2 regions of the Anaerotruncus sp. AF02-27 genome follow, and region 2 is predicted to be linked to the other one. Evidence: predicted binding sites of a transcription regulator. Region 2 holds the regulator's gene; the other holds the start of a gene.
What was found. Region 2 encodes HrcA, which represses chaperone genes, less so after heat shock. Its sites were predicted from a motif close to TGTTAGCACTCNNNNNNNNNGAGTGCTAACA; they were not measured.
Positions count from the first base shown of each region.

Region 1 (3,418 bases), on a different contig from region 2:
AACCTCGCCGCGCAGATCGCGCGCCAGGCGAAGGTGCGCGGCACCACCGAACCGTTCGCGGTCGTCTTTGCCGCGATGGGCATCACCTTCGAGGAATCGAACTTCTTCATCAACTCGTTTAGGGAAACCGGCGCGCTCGACCGCACGGTACTCTTCATCAACCTCGCAAACGACCCGGCTGTCGAACGTATCGCAACCCCGCGTATGGCGCTGACCGCCGCTGAATTTCTCGCCTTTGAAAAGGGCATGCACGTGCTGGTCATCCTCACCGACATCACCAACTACGCCGACGCGCTGCGTGAGGTTTCCGCGGCCCGCAAGGAAGTCCCCGGACGCCGCGGTTACCCTGGCTACATGTACACCGACCTCGCGTCGATCTACGAGCGCGCCGGACGCCAGCGCGGCAGGAACGGCTCAATCACCATGATCCCGATTCTGACGATGCCGGAGGACGACAAAACCCACCCAATCCCAGACCTCACCGGTTACATCACCGAAGGTCAGATCATCCTCTCCCGTGACCTGTACCGCAAGGGCGTCACCCCGCCGATCGACGTGCTGCCTTCCCTCTCGAGGCTTAAGGACAAGGGCATCGGCGAAGGCAAAACCCGCGCCGACCATTCGAACGTCTTAAATCAGCTGTTTGCGGCGTACGCGCGCGGCAAGGACGCGAAGGAACTCATGGTCATCCTTGGCGAAGCGGCTCTGACCGACATCGACCTGCTCTATGCGAAGTTTGCCGACGCGTTTGAGCGCCACTTCGTCTCGCAGGGCTACACCGCCAACCGCGACATTGAAGAGACCCTGCGGATCGGCTGGCAGCTGCTTTCGATCCTGCCGAGAAGTGAGCTCAAACGTATCAAGGACGAATTCCTCGACGAGCATTACGGCAAATACGGCGATATCCTTGCAGAGGAAGAAGCCTGATGACGCCGCGATTCAATTTATGGGAAAGGGGTGATTGACCCTTGGCATCTACCCATGTAAATCCAACGCGTATGGAGCTGACCCGCCTCAAAAAGAAGCTGTCTACCGCTCGCCGCGGCCACAAGCTGCTCAAGGATAAGCGCGACGAATTGATGCGGCAGTTTTTGGATCTCGTCCGGGAAAATAAAGCGCTGCGCGAAAAGGTTGAGGCAGGTATTGCCGCCGCAAATAAAAACTTCGTGCTTGCGCGCGCGGGGATGGACGACGAGGTGCTCAACGTTGCCCTGATGGCTCCGATGCAGGAGGTCTTTTTGGAGGCTTCCCAAAAGAACGTCATGAGCGTTGAGATCCCCGTGTTCGAATATAAGACCCGCTCCTCCGACGCGAACAACATCTATTCCTACGGTTTTGCGTTCACCTCCTCCGATCTGGACGACGCGGTCAAATCCCTGGCCGATGTCCTGCCCGACATGCTGCGGCTAGCCGAATGCGAAAAATCCTGTCAGCTGATGGCGGCTGAGATCGAAAAGACCCGCCGCCGCGTCAACGCGCTCGAGCATGTTATGATCCCGGAGACACAGGAGAACATCAAGTACATCACGATGAAGCTGGATGAGAACGAGCGTTCCACTCAGATCCGCCTGATGAAGGTCAAGGACATGATGCTACAGGAAGCGCACCACTACAAGGAGCGCGAACAAGGCTGGTCCGAATAGAATCCATACCACTGTTGGGGCCGCCCGTCGGGCGGCCCTTTTTTTGCGCATTCTCGGTTTGTTCACAATTTATACTTGATTTTTTGGCAGGAATCGGGTATATTTAAGTTAGCACTCGATATATTTGAGTGCTAACTTCTTGTTTGTCATTATTTCAGATTGAAAGGGATGCTTGTTCATCATGAGAACCAAACAGTTCAAGGCCGAATCGAAGCGTTTGCTCGACCTGATGATCAACTCGATTTACACCCACAAGGAGATTTTCCTGCGGGAGCTGATCTCCAACGCCAGCGACGCGATCGACAAGCTCTATTACCATTCGCTTTCGGACGGTGCGACCGGTCTTTCCCGCGGAGATTTCGCAATCAGCCTTGCGGTCGACAAGGACGCACGCACGCTGACCATCACCGACAACGGCTGCGGCATGACCAAAGACGAGCTCGAGCAGAACCTCGGCACCATCGCCAAGAGCGGTTCGCTCGCCTTTAAGCAGGAGAATGAACAGAAGGAGGATGTCGACATCATCGGACAGTTCGGCGTCGGTTTCTATTCCGCTTTCATGGTTTCGGACGATGTGACGGTCGAAAGCCGCGCCTTCGGTTCGGAGGAAGCCTGGAAATGGGAAAGCCACGGGGTCGAGGGCTACACGATTGAGGAATGCGCAAAACCGGACCATGGCACCGTGATCACCCTGCACATCAAACCAAACTCCGAAGAGGAAAACTACGACGAGTTTCTCGACAGCCACCGGATCTCCGCTCTGGTGAAAAAATATTCCGACTACATCCGCTACCCCATCAAAATGGATATGGAAGCTTCCCGTCTCAAGGAGGGCTGCCCTGAGGAAAAGCCGGAATATGAGACCTATACGGTCAATGAAACGCTCAACAGCATGGTTCCCATCTGGAAAAAGCAAAAATCCGAGGTCACCGACGAGGATTACAACAATTTCTACAAAGAGAAATTCTTCGACTACCAGGACCCGCTGCGCGTCATCCACTCGAGCACCGAAGGCTCCGCCACCTACAACGCCCTGCTGTTTATTCCGGCGCGCGCGCCGTTTAATTACTACAGCCGCGATTATGAAAAGGGGCTGCAGCTCTACGCTTCCGGCGTCCTGATCATGGACAAATGCGCCGACTTGCTTCCCGACTGCTTTAGCTTTGTCAAAGGCCTGGTCGATTCGCAGGACCTTTCGCTCAACATCTCCCGTGAGATGCTTCAGCACGACCGGCAGCTTAAACTCATCGCCGGGCGGCTCGAAAAGAAGATCCACTCCGAACTGCTCGCAATGCTTGAAAACGACCGTGACAAATACGAAGCGTTTTATAAAAACTTTGGCTTGCAGCTCAAATATGGCGTCTACAGCGATTACGGCGCAAAGAAGGAGCTTCTGCAGGATTTGTTGATGTTCTACTCCTCACAGGAGAAGAAGCCTGTCACCCTGCATGAATACGTCAGCCGGATGCCGGAGGATCAGAAATACATCTATTACGCCTGCGGTGAAACAATCGAAAAGATCGATCTTCTTCCGCAGACCGAACGCATCCGCGACGCTGGACGCGAAATCCTCTATCTGACCGACGACATTGATGAGTTCGCGCTCAAGATGCTCTTCAAATTTGAGGACAAGGAGTTTCGTTCGGTTTCGGACAGCGACCTCGGCCTTGAAAACGAGGAGGAAAAGGAGGAGCTCAAGAAGCTTGGCGAAGAGAACAAGGGACTCCTTGACACGCTCTCTTCCGCGCTCTCCGGCAAGGTTGCGTCGGTGCGCC
Region 1 is NZ_QSBX01000033.1:23,236-26,653, forward strand. It holds gene DWV16_RS16640 (V-type ATP synthase subunit B) at 1-927, shown strand, start outside; gene DWV16_RS16645 (V-type ATP synthase subunit D) at 969-1,643, shown strand; gene htpG (molecular chaperone HtpG) at 1,825-3,418, shown strand, end outside.
Region 1: the regulator HrcA is predicted to act here: its motif matches at 1,750-1,780, upstream of htpG (molecular chaperone HtpG).

Region 2 (3,418 bases):
TTGTCGCCGCGCAGATCGATGCCGTTTTCTTTCTTAAAGGAATCTGCCAGGAAATCGATGACGCGCTGGTCGAAGTCGTCGCCGCCCAGGCGGGTGTTGCCGTTGGTGGCGAGCACCTCCTGCACGCCGTCGCCCATCTCGATGATCGAAACATCAAAGGTGCCGCCGCCGAGGTCATAAACCATGACCTTCTGATCGGCTTCCTTATCGATGCCGTAGGCGAGCGCCGCGGCGGTCGGTTCGTTGATGATGCGCTTTACATCAAGTCCCGCGATGCGGCCCGCGTCCTTGGTTGCCTGGCGCTGCGCGTCGGAGAAATACGCCGGGACCGTGATGACCGCTTCGGTGACCTTCTCGCCGAGGTAAGCTTCCGCGTCGTCACGCAGTTTCTGCAGGACCATCGCGGAAATTTCCTGCGGAGTGTAGTTTTTGCCGTCGATCGACACCTTAAAATCGGTGCCCATGTGGCGCTTAATCGAAGAAATCGTGCGGTCCGGGTTGGTGATCGCCTGGCGTTTTGCAACCTGGCCGACCATACGCTCGCCGGTTTTCGAGAATGCAACGACCGAAGGGGTCGTGCGATTGCCTTCCGCGCTCGCGATGACGACCGGCTCGCCGCCTTCCATAACCGCTACACAGCTATTTGTAGTACCAAGGTCAATACCGATGATTTTTCCCATAATGAATGCCCTCCATATATATTGGAATAAATTTTAACGTGGTGAATGCCTGCTTTCTTTTCCTTGAAAAAGCAGCAAAAAAACCGCCTGAAGCAGGGCCCGCGGGAAAGGCCGGCCCCCATGTCTCCAGCCTTTAAAAAGGTCGACGAAACTTTAAGATCTTCGCGGCGCGGCAGGACCGAAAGCCCCGAGGGGCTTCAAAGGAGACTTTTCAAAAGCGCCCCCTGGTCAGTTTGCGACCTTGACCATCGCGTGCCGGATGATCCGGTCGCCGATTTTATATCCCTTCTGAAACACATCGGTGATGATGTTCGTCTCAAGCGATTCATCGTCAATGTGCATCACAGCGTTGTGCAGATCCGGATTGAACTGCTCGCCCGCAGCGCCGAACGCTTCGACTCCGAGCTTTTCGAGCACATCCTTAAAGTTCTGCAGGATCATCTCCACGCCCTTTTTAAACTCCGCGTCCGCGCATTCCACCGCGAGCGCACGTTCAAACGTATCGATGATCGGAACGAACTGCGCCACCGCATTTGCGGTTGCCTGCGGGTAAATCGCTTCCTTCTCCTTCTGGCTGCGCTTACGGAAGTTGTCATACTCGGCCATTGTGCGCAGCAGCTTGTCACCCAGCTGCGAAACCTGCTCTTCCAGCAGTTCCGCCTCGGTCTTTTCAGGCTCTTTGCGCTCCGCTTCCGGCTGTTTTTCTTCCCCGGTTTCCTCGGACGCTTCCGGAGTCTTTTCTTCCGGCTGCGTCTGTTCCTGGACCTCGTCCGCCTCGCCTATGGGCTGCTCATGCTTATGCTTCTGAGACAATCTGTTCCCTACCTTCTATGTGTTTTTATTACGCATCCTGTTCAAAAGTCTCCGCCAATAATTTCCCTAATGTCTGCGAAAAATATTCAAGATGCGGGATAATCTTTGCGTAATCCATCCGGACCGGGCCGATTACGCCAATCGCGCCCGCGTTCTGCTTTCCGATGGAGTAACGGGTGACCACCACAGACGTGTCGGCCAGCTCGCTTCGGCTGTTTTCCTTGCCGATGGTGATGAAAACGGCGTCGTCCTTCGAGCCGATAACGCCAAGCAGATGGTCGCGGTTCTGCATGGTGAGCAGCAAATCGTGCGCCACATCGGAAAACTCCTTATATCCCAGCAGGTTGGTCCCGCCGGAAGTATAGAACTGGCCTTCATCGATCTCTTTGCAGAGCTCGTAAACGGTGGCCAGAATCGGGGTAAACAGCCGGGAATATTCGCCCAGCGTGACCGCAACCGAATTGATGTACCACTGGGAGATGTCGTTGACCGATTTGTCGACCAGACGGCCGTTGATAAACTTATTGATAAATTCGAGCAGCTCCGCGGTGATGCCGAAATCCACCCGGCAGACCTTGTCGCGGATGACGCCGTTCGAGGCGATGACCAGGATGACCACCGTGCGCACGCCCGCCGGAACAATTTCGATATGCTTGACGCGCACTGTTTTCGGTGTGATCGTGGTGGAAACGGTCGCGCAGTTGGTGTAATCCGCGAGCGCCTGCGCGGCATCCTCCAAAAGCCGGTCCGGGTCGGGGTTATGCACATTGAAAAGCGCGTCAATCTCGCCGCGCTCCTCATCAGACAGCGGTTTGCAGTGCATCAGCTGATCGACATAAATCCGATAACCCAGGTGGGAGGGGACGCGTCCGGCGGAAGTGTGCGGCTGCTCAAGGAATCCCATATCAAAAAGCGCCGCCATGTCGTTGCGGATGGTCGCGGGCGAGACGTTGATATCAAGTTTCTGCGCCAGCATCTTGGAGCTGACAGGCTCGCCGGTATCGATGTAAGTCTCGACGATCGCGGTCAGGATTTTCAGTTTTCTCAAGTCGAGCTTCATCGCATACACCTCACATTCCACAACTGAGCAAAGTCCGCTTAGCACTCATAATCTCCGAGTGCCAACAACTATAATGTACCACATTTTTTCAGGATGTCAAGAAAGGGAGATCGGAATTCATGAATTGTTTACAGAATTTTTAGCACTCATATATTTCGAGTGCTAATTTTATCTATTTTGCGCAAATTCAATTTTGTTAATTGTGTATATTGACATTTTAATCCCGATGGTGTTTAATGATATCAAGAAATTGATAAATATTTAACAGCTTTGACGCAAAAGGAGGCTATCAAAATGACCACAAAAGAAGTAATGCTCCAATCCGCGGAGGACCTGCGCCAGTTCATGTTCCTGGCGATGCAGTCCGCACAGGATATTGGCGTGCACACTGTTGACGGCAGCATCGCAGATGCAAAATCCGTGCTCGGTCTCATGGCGCTCGATTACAGCAAGCCGGTCAAAGTCGTCACAGACGACCGCACCTTCCTGCAGGAACTGCGCAAATGGGCCGTGGCGTAACCCGCCCAGCAGATCCGGACCTTCGCCCCGCCATTGGCGGGGCTTTCCTGTTGTCATATAATTTTCCGTTTTTCTTACAATCCCCGTACAATCTTTTCACACGCTCCCGAAGCGAATTGCCGGGGCCGTTTTTCTTTGTTCAAAATCGACAAATTTCGACAAAATTTTCCTTCTGTTCCCAATTTCAGAAGCAATTGGGAATATGGGAAATCGACAGCAGCGCGGCGCTTTTCTATACTGATCTGGACAATATCACAAGGGGGATTTTATTATGGTCCGGCTCAGACAGCATCCTTTCTTCCGCGGCCTGCTCATGCTTGCCGCCATTTCCTGTATTTTCACAGGC
Region 2 is NZ_QSBX01000009.1:130,758-134,175, forward strand. It holds gene dnaK (molecular chaperone DnaK) at 1-680, opposite strand, end outside; gene grpE (nucleotide exchange factor GrpE) at 909-1,493, opposite strand; gene hrcA (heat-inducible transcriptional repressor HrcA) at 1,522-2,598, opposite strand; gene DWV16_RS09415 (HPr family phosphocarrier protein) at 2,848-3,072, shown strand; gene DWV16_RS09420 (hypothetical protein) at 3,344-3,418, shown strand, end outside.